DNA from 3 places in the Ketobacter sp. GenoA1 genome. Region 3 is predicted to be linked to each of the others. Evidence: predicted binding sites of a transcription regulator. Region 3 holds the regulator's gene; each other region holds the start of a gene.

Region 1 (4,446 bases), on a different contig from region 3:
CTCCCTAATTAGTTTCCTGTTAATTAAAGCATACTGGGAGCAAAGGCCAACCTAAGTCAGCCTTTTTATTCATAGGTTTGCGAACACATTCAAGAACCCGGTGAGGTCTGGCTACCAATTGTTCAGTGGTATTGTTTGGCCAGCTTGTGCAATCCCCGCAGGATCACTTTCTCCAGAACGGATTTCACCACCAGTCCGCTTAAGGGAACAGGCACCTTGGGCTCAAATTGAATGGTGTAGTGCAGGTGGGTTTTGCCACCGTTCTCACTGAACACCATGCGGCCCAGGTGGTTCTTCAGGGGGCTGCCCTTGGTGATGGTGTATTCCACCAGTTTATTGGGTTCGAAGGCGGTGACGGTTTCTTCGAAATCCGCCAGTGGCACGGGGGTTATGCGCCGCACTGAACCTATTCCGTTGACGTCATCCTGCCCATCCTTAATCCGTTTGACTTTAGCGTTGAGCACTTTGCCCATTGCTTCGTGGTCGGACAGGGTGGCGAATACGGTTTCGACCGGGGCATTGAATTCGACATTCATTTGAATGAATTGGCTGCTCATAAAGTGTATTTCCGTTAAATCGTTCTGAAAGTGATGCCGGCTGCATTCAGGCGCTCAATCAGAGCGACTCCCATACCTGCGCCAGGCGTGGTAACACCGTAGTTGGCTGGTAGGTCTTTGTCCTGTGCCAGGCACAAAGCAGACTCAGCCAGCATTTTTGCGGTCTCTCCATAACCGGGGTCGCCTCCTGCAACCTCAGTCCATACATGCAGTCCGTCGGCTTCACCGACAAAGTGAACCTTGAACCAGGATTTATTGCGCATTGCCTCGCTTGGGCCCTGCCCGGGATCTTTCACTTCCAGCAGTTTGTTGCGCGTGTATTTAAACTGAGACAGTGCGATCAGCCCCCCAGCGCCCACCACGCCGCCGATCAGTTTGGGCAATTTTTTAACCAGTATGTAGTGTCCATAAATAAAATCCGGTCCGAATTCCTTGCGCTCGGCAGCGGTGCGCTTGACCACCTGAGGGTCGATGGAGGGGAAGGGGCAGGCCCATGCCTTGTGGGCATTTACCCAGAATACCTTGGGTTGCATGACCCGGGTACGGCGCCGGTCGGTGGGCTTGGTTTTGCGGGTTTTATGCCATTCCTTGCGTTTATTGTGATACGCCCGCAGCCGGGAAAACTGGGTGATGGCAGAATGCCAAGTGCCCCCGGAAAAAGTGCCCTTGGCTTCGATGAAACCTTCCACCTTCACCGGGCATTTTCCCGCCTTGTCCTCACCCAGCAACGTATTTAACTGGTGCACGGTATAGAGTGCACCCAGGTCGTGAGGAATGCTGTCAAAGCCACAGCTGTTGATGATTTTGATCTTTTTCTCCACCGCCTGGTCATGTAGTTCATGTTGCAGGCCTTCCACAAACTCCGGCTCTCCGGTCAGGTCCACGTAATGGGTGCCGGCCTCCACACAGGCTCGAACCAGCGGTTCGCCGTATTTGAGATAGGGGCCCACGGTGGTGATGACAACCTTGGCCTGGGCGGCCATGTTCACCAGGCTGGTGTAGTCGTCGGAGTCTGCGTGCAGCGTCTCAATGTGGGCCTGGCTGTTTATGCTCAGCAGGTCCTGTTGACAGGCTTCTACTTTACCGCGGTTGCGGCCGGCGATTGCCAGCTTCAGTGGGTTGGCTCCCTGGCTCCTCACGAGGTATTCAGCAGTGAGTTTTCCAGTAAAACCGGTTGCGCCGTATACCACGATATCGAATGGCCTTTTGGACGCTGTTTTGGCGGCCTTGGTGGTCATGCTCGTCCCCTGTAAGTCATCAAAATTGCAGTGAAAATTGGTGCTTAGAGTAAGCCGTATGAATTATGGGTTTCAAGAGCCTGATGTTACAAATTTGGTTTTTTATAAGGGGGCAGGGCATCAAGGGGGCCAAGGGGGCGGATCATAAACAGTTGAGCTTAAACAAAAGCTGTGACATTGTTGATTAATGGCCGATGCTGCGGAGCGGGCAAGTGGCCGTGGCCTATATTGGCATACATAATAATCATAACAGCAGTCACCGCTGGGTGAGGAGGTTATATGGTTGATAAGTCGGTTGTGGTTCGTGATTGCATGAGCCGTAAAGTGGTCAGCTTTGATATCAAGGATGATGTTGGGGATGTGGTGGCAGTATTACTGGAAAACAAGATAACCGGTGCCCCCGTGTTGGATGAGAATCAGAATGTGATCGGCTTTATTTCAGAGCAGGATTGCATCAAGGAAATGCTGAATACCGCGTTTTATTGCGATCTGACCGCCAATGCCGGCGATGTAATGAAAACCAATGTGCTTACGGTCGAGCCGGATATGGCCATTTCGGAATTGGCGGATCAGCTCACAACCAATAAGCCCAAGATGTATCCCGTGGTGGAAAATGGCAAGTTGGTGGGGATTGTCAGTCGTTCCGATGTACTCCAGGAGCTCTACGATGCCAGCGTTCGCTGCCATCATCTCAGTGATAAGAAAACCGCCCTGTAAGGTTTTCTGGTGTGGCCGGAACAGCTCGGTCACACCAGTCCGCCCCCAGTGTCACGCACCAGCCTAACAAAGTTAGCTTGTTTTCAAGGCATTAGCTTGTAAATGTCTCAGCCCTCTCTATTGTTAAATTAATAACGCGATAAATAGGGATGTAATCAGGGCTTTTTCATTTTGGGAGTGAACACCTTGTTGGTTTGGCTGATGCGTCCCGTTGTCTTTTTTATTCTGCTGTTACAACCCTGGTGTGCGATGGCCCTGTTGTCTGCAGAAGCATCCTCCTCCGCGGTTAATGAGCACGTCCAATTTCTCGAAGATCCTGACGGTCGTTACACGATCGAAACCGTGCGCAAGCCGGATGACCACTGGGTGCCCCAGGGACAAAAAGCTTTCAACCAAGGATACAGTGATTCCACCTGGTGGCTGCATCTGCAATTGGAGAACCCTGCAGACGCATCGACACTGCGTTATCTGGAACTGGGGTATGCGGTTCTGGATTACGTGGATGTGTGGGTTTACGACTCAGGCAAATTACTCGACTCTTATCAGATGGGCGATAAGCGTGTTTTCGCAGAGCGCCCGATTGAGCACCGGTTTTTTGTTGTTCCGCTGCATTTCCCGCCGGGGGCGACCCTGGATATCTACTACCGCATCAAAACCAGCACTTCCGTGCAGGCTCCCCTCACTTTGTGGCAACGGGATGCATTTGAAAACCGCGAGAACCAGGCCAATATAGCCCAGGGTTTGTATTATGGCGCCATGTTTGTCATTGCCATTTACAACTTTCTGATTTTTATTGTTGTGGGCGAACGCAGCTATCTGTATTACGTGGTCGTTGTCGTCTCTCTGCCGCTGTTTATCGCATCACTCAGCGGGCAGGCTTACCATTATATTTGGCCCAATGCCGTGGGCTGGAACGATCACAGCATACCATTCTTTCTGGCACTGACCTTTGGCTCTTCGGCACTGTTCACCCGCCGTTTTTTACAGGTCAGGGAATGGTCACGAGTCCTCAATATTGGGCTTACTGGAATTGCTGTTGCTGCTTTTTCCACCGCATTACTGTCATTTGTTTCGCCTTATCGTTTGAGTATCCATGTGCTGGTGCCGCTGGGTTTGTTTGCCTGCCTGTTTGAAATGCTGGTGGGAGTCATGTCCTGGTATAAGGGCGTTAACAACGCCCGCTTCTATGTGATCGCATGGCTGTTTTTTTTGGGCGGTGGTGTGCTGCTGGCGCTGAATAAACTCAGTATATTGCCGACCAATTTTATCACTGAATACGCGGTGCAGATTGGCTCAGTGCTTGAGGCAGTACTGCTGTCCTTTGCCATGGCCGAGCGCATTAACGTGGAACGCAAGTTGCGGTTTGCTGCCCAGGATGAAGCTTTGCAGGTTACACGCCGGCTCAATGGAGAGCTGGAGCAGCGGGTCAGGGAGCGCACGCTTGAGTTGGAAAAACTCAATTCCCGCCTGGAGGAAATGAGCAATACGGATCAGCTTACCAAGCTCAAGAATCGCCGCTATATGGAAAACGTCATGCAAAAAGAATGGGCCCGCTGTATGCGCTACAAACGGGATTTCGCCATTCTGATGCTGGATGTGGACTTTTTCAAACGGGTTAATGATGAATATGGACACCCTGCCGGCGATACCTGCCTGAAGCTGGTGGCGGAGCGGGTCAATGACTGCATTCGGTGGCCGTCGGATCAGTTAGCACGTTATGGGGGCGAGGAGTTTTGCCTGATATTGCCGGAGACCGGCGCAGAGGGTGCCCGTGTTGTGGCAGAGCGGATCCGGAAAGCGGTGGCGGCGAACCCCATTGAGACGGACAGCGCCACTTTTAACGTTACCGTGAGCATAGGGGTTTGTGTGGGTGTGCCGCCTGAGGGTGGTAGTGTAGAGGCTATGTTGAAATCGTCTGATCTGGCACTTTACCA
Region 2 (4,446 bases), on a different contig from region 3:
TCAAGGCCATCCAGAAACAATTCCACCATGTGGTGCGTACGGTGCCCGGCAATGGCCTGGTGATTCATCCCCAGGCCGATGTCTATCTGGCGGAGGTGTTGGCCGCCGGTTGCTGGACTCCAGTGCAGCTGATCGGTGAAGCCGGCTGGCAGGCGCGGCTGCTGGCGGAGGATGGCTCCCACTTTGAGGTGTGCTACCAGGGCCATTGCTATGGCAGCGTCCACTGGCCCCTCACCGGGTTGCACAATGTGAACAACGGACTGGCGGCCATTGCCGCGGCCCGCCATGCCGGTGTCACCGCCGAGCAGGGGGTGGCGGCATTGTGTGAGTTCGGTGGCGTCAAGCGGCGTATGGAAGTGGTGGGCTGCGTGGCCGGCATAACGGTGTACGACGATTTCGCCCACCACCCCACGGCCATCAAGAGCACCCTGGACGGGCTGCGTAAGCAGGTGGGGCAGCAGCGCATCGTGGCGGTGATTGAGCCGCGCTCCAACACCATGCGCCTGGGTGTACACAAGGCCAACCTGGCGCCGGCAACGGAGCAGGCGGATGAGGCTATCTGGTATCAGCCCCCGGGGCTGGATTGGGATCTGCAGCCGGTGGTGGCGGCCAGCAAGGCCCCGGCCCGGGTGGCCAGTGACCTGGAGCAGCTGGTACAGAGCCTGGTGGCGCAAGCCAAAGCGGGGGATCACATTGTCATCATGAGCAATGGGGGCTTTGGCGGCATACACCGGAAGCTGTTGCAGGCGTTACAGAACGAGCTGGTTAAAAACTAATCAAAAACTGTAAAAAAAGCCGACGCCCTGATTCAGGGGCCGGCTTCTTACGCTTGGAAAGGTTTTCCGGGGGTGGCTATCAGCTGTTGCGAACCCGGCGGCGCGCCATACCCAGGCCCAGCAGGCCCAGTCCCAACAGGGCAATGGAGGCCGGCTCAGGCACGGCAACCACTTCAAACTGATAACGTAGGGTACCATCGGGGTTGTAGGTCACCAGTGCGTCTGGGCTGTTCAGCTCGTCACTGATGTAGATGCCATCCGCCGCTTTTGCATACTGGTCTTCGTAGTTGATGTCGCTGAAGCCAAGATCGAAAGCGCTGGAACCCAGTTGGAAGCTCAGCAGATCAAACTCGTCGCTCAGATAAAAATCGATACCATCCACACCGCCGTCATTATTGGTTGCGGCCTGGAAGGACAGGGCATCAATACCACCGAAGGCAAGGGCATCATAGGTTTCATACAGGTTGTCACCGTAGGTGCCGCCGCTCTCGAAACTGTATTCCACGGCGCTGCCCAGATCGCTGTTGAAGAACAGAATAGAACCGTACCAGGCAACCGGATCCTGTACCGCGCCAATGCCGGTCCAGCGCAGATGCCAGCTGCGGCTGTCGCCTTCATCGCTCCACAGGTAGTAGCCGAAGGTGCTGAAGTCGCTATCGGTCAGGCTGCCTTCGGTTTCACCGGTATACTGAGGCGTGGCAAACACACTACCGGTCAACAGGGCGGCGCTCAGTGCAATGGTGGTAATCAGTTTGTTCATGGATAAGGCTCCGTTTCTATTTACTTGCTCACCGCAGAAACAGTGAATTCAGATAATTTTGATCAATAAGTAAGCAGAATGTGGGCCAATATTGATATTTGTATAAAAAACAGACAGTTGTTTTGGTTGAATATTAATCAGTAATGGGTTGGTGTAAATTTGATCGACACATAAAGGTGCCGATTTTGTATACCGGTTAGCCGCCCTGCAACCGGGCTCGGCGGCGGAGACCTTATCAGCGTCGCCAGATCCCAGTATGATTTGGTTTAGACCGGAACCAGAATAGAGAATTTCCCCATGTTCAATCCTGAGGATGAAGATCTGTTCCGCAAGGAACTGGAAGGTGTGAAGCCCCTGGTACAAAACCGGGTGTCTATCCGTAATAGCGCTCAGGGGCCATCGGAGGCCCAATTGGCTCGGCGCGAGGCGGCCATCACCGACCTGAAGCGGGATGAAAACCTGCTGACCACCGAGTATGTGGAGATGGTAGATCCCCACGACATCATTGAATACAAGCGCCCGGGGGTGCAGGAAGGGGTGTACCGCAAATTGCGTCTGGGCAAGTATTCAGTGGATGCGGTGCTGGATCTGCATCGTAAAACAGTGGAGCAATCCCGAACAGAAGTATTTGAATTTATTCAGGAATGTACCCGTATGGGGTTGCGTACGGTGATGATCCTGCATGGTAAGGGGGATCGCAGCCAGCCGCCGGCGCTGTTGAAAAGCTACGTCAATAAATGGCTGCCCAGCCTGCCTGTGGTCATGGCTTTCCACAGCGCCCAGAAACATCACGGCGGTGCCGGGGCTTTATATGTACTGCTGAAGAAGAACGCCGAGAAGAAACAGGAAAACCGCGAACGTCATTTGCGGGGGCGCTGAGTCAGGCGCGGCGGCTGTTGCCTTCCGGAAACACCAGGTACTGCAGCAGTTTTTCCTTGATGGTGGCGAGGTCGACGGGTTTGGACAGGTGGCCGTCCATGCCGGCCGCCAGGGCGCGCTGCTGGTGTTCCCGCATGGCATGGGCCGTGAGCGCCAGGATCGGGGTTCTGGGCAAATGGTGTTGATCTTCAAACTCACGGATTTGGCGGCAACTGCGGTAGCCATCCATCACCGGCATTTCGCAGTCCATAAAAATGAGATCGAAACGGTGGGGCTCTCGGGTGAAGGCCTGCAGGGCCTGCTCACCGTTGGCAACCAATTCGCAGTTCACCCCCAGTTTTTTCAGCATGCCGGTGATCACCATCTGATTGACATTGTTATCCTCGGCTACCAATACGGTTTGACCTTGAATAGGCGAGGCTGCCTTCTCATGGCGGGGCTGCTGCCCCTGTCCGCCACCCTCCATTAACCCCAGAATGGCTTGGCGCAATGTTCGGGCGGAGATGGGCTTCTGCATGGCCAGATCGATGCCTGCCGCTTCCAGCTCTGCGCGCCCGGGAACCCTGCGCATCGCCGTCAGCAGGATACAGTGGCAGTGGGGGATTGCGGCGGTGTGCTTTATCCGGCGGGCGCACTCCAGGCCATTGGTGCCCGGCAGGTTCCTGTCCAGGGTCACCACCTGAAACGGCGCACCGGCCGCGCTGGCCGCGTTCAGTTTTTCCAGGGCCTCAGCGGCGGTGAATGCCACTTCGGGCCGCATACCCCATGCTTCAGCCTGCTCCTTCAGCACCTGGCAGAAGTCGGTGGAATCATCCACGATCAGCAGCTTTACCGCCTCCAGGGCAGACAGGGGGACAAAGTGCTCGCGGATGAATTGAGGCTCACACTGGCGGCACTGTAACGTGAACCAAAAACGGCTGCCTTCACCCACCTGGCTTTCAATACCGATTTCACCCCCCATCAGGTGCACCAGTTGTCTGGAAATACTCAGGCCCAACCCGGTGCCACCGTACTCCCGTGAGATGGTGGAATCCGCCTGCACAAACTCACTGAACAGGTTTTCCTGTTGTTCCGGGCGGATGCCGATACCGGTATCCCGCACTTCGAAATGCAGCGTATATTCCCCGGCCACCTTGGGCTCGGTTTCCCGCACGCGCAGAATAATGGAGCCGGATTGGGTGAACTTGAAGGCGTTGCCCAACAGGTTAAGCAGAATCTGCCGCAGGCGGCAAGGATCCGATTTAACCAGGGTGGGAGTGCCCGGTTCCAGGGAGCAAAGCAAGGCCAGTTGTTTGCGCTCGGCCGTGGGGGAAAACACCGAGGCGCACTCCAGACAGAGCTGATCCAGATCGAAATCCAGGTATTCGATTTCCATCTTCCCGGCGCTGATTTTGGAATAATCCAGAATGTCATTAATGATGTTGAGCAGGGCGCTGCCGGAGTTGGAGATGACATCCAGGTAGTGGCGCTGGTTGTCGTCAAGTTTGGTTTCCTGCAGCAGGTCTGCCATGCCCAGCACGCCGTTCATGGGGGTGCGTATTTCGTGGCTCATGGTGGCCAGGAACTCGCTTTTCGCTTTGCTCTCCGCCTGGGCTTCGATCACTTCCTGGCGCGCTTTCAACTCGTCCAGCTTGGTCTGGTATTTCAGCTCTATGTAGCGTTTGCTGTCCTCCGCGGCCTGTTGCTGGCTTTCCAGTGCCAGCTTTTCTGCCACCCGCTTGGCCCGGCGTTCCTCGTTGATGCGGTCTGCCATGGCGAACGACAGCAAAATGACTTCCAGGGCGGAACCGTATTGCAGCGAATGTTCAATGAAATGGCTGCTGGGAATAAAACCACCCTTGCTGAGCGCGGTGATGAACAGGGCGGCGAACAGGCAAGACCAGGCCAACAGATAAAAGCGGGCGATTCGATAACCTTGCAGAAATAAATAGAAGCCCGTATAGGTTCCCAGCAGAATGCTGCAGATGCCCACCACCAGGACAATGCGGATGGTGGATTGATAGGGCAGAAAGAACAGGCTCAGCAGCACCA
Region 3 (4,446 bases):
TCAAAGGCCGGGTGGAGATGATATTGCCCGCCGCGACAGATCCTGCCCCGAATGCGCCCAGCCCTGACGAGACGGAGGCAGCGCCGTCACAATGAGCCGTCTTACCGCCTCCAATCTCGCTAAAAGTTACAAAGGCCGTGCCGTGGTGGAAGACGTTTCCATTACCATTGAAAGCGGACAAATCGTGGGGTTGCTCGGCCCCAATGGGGCCGGTAAAACCACCTGTTTCTACATGATCATTGGCATCGTGCCCCAGGACAAGGGGCGCATCGTTATCGACGATACTGAAATCACCCATCTGCCCATGCACGGACGGGCCGCCAAAGGCATCGGCTACCTGCCCCAGGAAGCCTCCATTTTTCGCCGCTTGAAAGTCCGGGAAAACATCATGGCGATACTTGAGACCCGCAAGGACCTGACCCGCAAACAGCGGCAAAGCAAACTGGAAGAGCTGCTGGCTGAGTTTCACATCGGACACATCGCCGATTCACTGGGCATGGCCCTGTCCGGTGGTGAGCGCCGCCGCGTCGAGATTGCCCGCGCTCTGGCCACTGACCCGGCCTTCATTCTGCTGGATGAACCCTTCGCCGGGGTCGACCCCATTTCCGTGGCAGACATCAAGCAAATCATCAGCCACCTGCGTGATCGTGGGCTGGGCGTACTCATCACGGACCACAATGTGCGGGACACTCTGGACATTTGCGAGAAGGCTTTTATCGTCAGCGAAGGGCACATCATTGCTGAAGGTGAGCCCTCACTTATCCTGCAAAACCAGAAAGTCCGCGATGTTTATCTGGGTAACCAGTTCCATATGTAAAAGTTCTAAGCAATTTCAGGCATGTAAATTGCTTTGCAGCGTCACTGCTCTTACAATTAAACCCAAGCGGTTCTATTTCGGCACCAATAAACTGTTGAAATTAGGTCACTATTTGACTGCCTGGAATACAGCAATCCGATGCTGTACAGATGTCTCCGGTCGTTGCAGAAGTTGAATTAGGTATCAATGAAACCAACCTTACAGCTCAAAATTGGTCAACACCTCACCATGACGCCGCAGCTGCAGCAGGCAATTCGCCTATTGCAGCTCTCCACTCTGGATCTTCAAACCGAAATCCAGGAAGCGCTGGAATCCAACCCCCTCCTGGATGTGGATGAATCTTCCCCGGACAACGACAGCAACGATTCCGGTAACGGACAGAGTGACAGCACCAGCAAAACCGACAACGACCAGAATCTCGATTTTTCAAAATCCCAAGATACCCAGGACACCCAATCCAGCAACAACAACGCCGATGACTCGTCGGTGGATCTGGAAGGCAAGGAGATGCCCAACGAACTGCCCGTGGACAGTGACTGGGATACCATGTTCGATGGTGCCGCAGGCCCCTCGTCCAGTGGCGGCAGCTTTGACGATGACGATTTTGACTACGACAGCCGCAACACGGCGCCCGAATCCATTTACGACAACCTTATGTGGCAACTGAATCTGACCCCCATGTCAGACATGGACCGGATGATTGCCATGGCCATCATTGAAGGCATCAACCCCAAGGGCTATCTCACCCAGTCCGTGGAGGAAATCCGCGATGGTGTGCTGGCGCAACAGGACGTGGTGGCCGACCTGGTCAGATTACAGCAGGAAGAACTGCAGGCCATGGACATCCAGTTACAGCCGGATGACGATGATGATGGCCTACCCGTATCCCTGGAAGAGGTGCTGGCTGTATTGCACCGGGTTCAGCAGTTCGACCCCCCCGGAGTGGCCGCCCGTGACCTGCGGGAATGCCTGCTGATTCAGCTCAAACAACTGCCCCGGGATGAACCCCACCGGGATGATGCCATCATGGTGGTGGAGATGTTTCTGGATGCGCTGGGTGCCCGCGATTTCGCCACCATCATGCGCAAGGGCAAACTGTCCGAGGCCCGACTGAAAAGCGCCATTGCGTTGATCCAGACCCTGAACCCTTATCCGGGCAGCAGCGTCGAAACCGATGATACCCAGTATGTCATCCCGGATGTCATTGTGAGTAAGGACAAAGGCCGCTGGAAAGTGGAGTTGAACCCGGAAGCCACCCCGCGCCTCAGGGTCAACAGCAGCTACGCATCCATGATCCAGCGTGCGGACAACAGCAGCGACAACACCTTCCTGAAAAACAATCTGCAGGAAGCCCGTTGGTTTATCAAAAGCTTACAAAGCCGCAACGAAACCCTGCTTAAAGTAGCCACCAAAATAGTGGAATATCAGATAGGGTTTCTCGAACAGGGGGAGGAAGCCATGAAACCACTGGTGCTGCACGATATTGCAGAAGCGGTCGGCATGCATGAATCCACCATTTCCCGGGTCACCACGCAGAAGTTCATGCACACCCCAAGGGGTATATTTGAGCTCAAGTACTTCTTCTCCAGTCATGTCAGCACCGGTTCCGGCGGCGAATGCTCCTCCACCGCCATTCGCGCCATCATCAAAAAGCTGATCGCGGCAGAAAATCCCAAAAAACCATTGAGCGACAGTAAAATTGCCAACATACTGGAAGAACAGGATATCAAGGTTGCCCGGCGCACCATTGCGAAATATCGCGAAGCCATGATGATCCCGCCGTCCAACGAAAGGAAACGATTGGTTTAACTGTTGGTCACAGTTATATAAGCGTAAACACCAGACCACTGCCAACATCAGGCTTTGGTCGCAGTAACATCTAAACCACGATTAAGGAGTGGCCTATGCAAATCAATATCAGCGGACATCACGTAGAAGTTACCGACTCCATGAAGGACTACGTTGCCGATAAGATGCAGAAACTGGAACGCCATACCGACGACATCACCAGCATCCAGGCGATTCTCAGTGTAGAGAAAAACCGCCAGAAAGCAGAAGCCAAAATCCACGTAAAAGGCGCTGATTTATTTGCCAACGCCGAATCCGAAGACATGTACGCCGCCATTGATATGATGACCGACAAGCTGGACCGACAGGTGCTGAAGCACAAGGAAAAAATGAAAAGCTGGTAACTGAAGGTTATTGATAACGTATGGAACTTGCTGAAATCATCAGTCCGCAACGGGTCTTTGAAGACGTTCCCGGCGGCAGCAAAAAGAAAGTTCTGGAAACCGCTGCTGGGCTGATCGCCCAGCAGTGCCCGGAGCTTGACCCCAATGAACTTTTTGACAACCTTATCTCGCGGGAGAAGCTGGGCAGTACCGGTTTAGGTAAAGGCATCGCTATCCCCCACTGCCGGGCCAATCACTGCAGTAACGCCATTGGCGCGTTTATCAAATTGGAGAGCGGCGTGGACTTCGATTCCATCGACCATGAGCCGGTGGACATGCTGTTTGTTTTACTGGTGCCGCAGGATGCTCACGAGGAGCACCTGAACATCCTTTCCAAAATCGCCACCCTATTCAATGATGACAACCGTCGCAAAACATTGCGTGCGGCCCACTCCACCGACAGTATTTATGACGCACTGGTGACACCGGTATGAAATTAGTGGTAATCAGCGGTCGCTCCGGATCAGGAAAAACCACTGCATTACACGTTCTGGAAGACATCGGCTACTACTGCGTTGACAACCTTCCCGTTACCCTGCTGCGGGATCTGATGAGTGAACTGGCAACACGGTCTTCGCCCAAAATTGAAGAAGTCGCCATCGGCATCGATGCGCGCAACAGCGTGACCCAACTTGAGAAGCTACCCAACGTGCTGCGGGAATTGACCGCAGATGGTGTCGAAAGCCAGGTTATCTATCTGGACGCAGGCGATGAAACACTGGTCAAACGCTTCAGCGAAACCCGCCGCAAACACCCTATCAGCAACGACACCAACACCCTGAAAGAAGCCATCGACCGGGAACGGGAAATGCTGAATCCGGTGGCTGCCAGCGCCAGCCTGATTATTGATACCAGCAATCTCACCCTGCACGAACTGCGCGACCAAATCAAAATCCGGGTAACCCACTCGCAGGAAGGCATGGCGATATTGTTCCAGTCCTTTGGCTTTAAGAATGGAATACCCAGTGATGCCGACCTGGTGTTTGATGTGCGCTGTCTCCCCAATCCGCACTGGATAACCCAGTTGCGCAGTCAAACCGGATTGGACGAAGGTGTCCAGAACTTCCTGCGGGGCCATCCTCCCGTACAGGAGATGGTGGACGATCTGACCGCTTATCTGGAAAAATGGTTACCCCGCTTTGCCGCCAATAACCGCAGCTATATGACCGTGTCCATTGGCTGCACCGGTGGCCAGCATCGTTCGGTGTACATTACCGAACAACTCAGTGAGTATTTCAAATCCCGCTTTAGCAATGTCCAGGCTAGACATCGAGACTTATAAGCTGGTTTAATCAAACCTGCAGTATTGGTGTGAGTCACTATGAAACTGGAAAAATCCATAACCATAATCAATAAGCTGGGATTGCACGCACGTGCTGCCTCCAAACTGGTGGGAAC

The links. The regulator sigma-54, encoded in region 3, starts transcription at its own class of promoters, with help from an activator protein. The targets are predictions, from matches to a motif close to ANTGGCATNNANNTTGCTNT.
Region 1: D9N13_RS09670 (saccharopine dehydrogenase family protein) is a predicted target of sigma-54. The motif match lies at 1,955-1,974, and genes of this name have one in related genera.
Region 2: D9N13_RS20710 (PEP-CTERM sorting domain-containing protein) is a predicted target of sigma-54. The motif match lies at 1,607-1,626, and genes of this name have one in related genera.

Annotation. Positions count from the first base shown of each region.
Region 1 is NZ_RCHM01000023.1:251,908-256,353, forward strand. It holds gene D9N13_RS09665 (SRPBCC family protein) at 123-557, opposite strand; gene D9N13_RS09670 (saccharopine dehydrogenase family protein) at 572-1,795, opposite strand; gene D9N13_RS09675 (CBS domain-containing protein) at 2,075-2,512, shown strand; gene D9N13_RS09680 (diguanylate cyclase) at 2,714-4,446, shown strand, end outside.
Region 2 is NZ_RCHM01000045.1:18,458-22,903, reverse strand. It holds gene mpl (UDP-N-acetylmuramate:L-alanyl-gamma-D-glutamyl-meso-diaminopimelate ligase) at 1-776, shown strand, start outside; gene D9N13_RS20710 (PEP-CTERM sorting domain-containing protein) at 856-1,536, opposite strand; gene smrA (DNA endonuclease SmrA) at 1,834-2,415, shown strand; gene D9N13_RS20700 (7TM diverse intracellular signaling domain-containing protein) at 2,417-4,446, opposite strand, start outside.
Region 3 is NZ_RCHM01000009.1:369,408-373,853, reverse strand. It holds gene lptA (lipopolysaccharide transport periplasmic protein LptA) at 1-95, shown strand, start outside; gene lptB (LPS export ABC transporter ATP-binding protein) at 92-817, shown strand; gene D9N13_RS03065 (RNA polymerase factor sigma-54) at 1,004-2,626, shown strand; gene hpf (ribosome hibernation-promoting factor, HPF/YfiA family) at 2,722-3,009, shown strand; gene ptsN (PTS IIA-like nitrogen regulatory protein PtsN) at 3,030-3,482, shown strand; gene rapZ (RNase adapter RapZ) at 3,479-4,330, shown strand; gene D9N13_RS03045 (HPr family phosphocarrier protein) at 4,370-4,446, shown strand, end outside.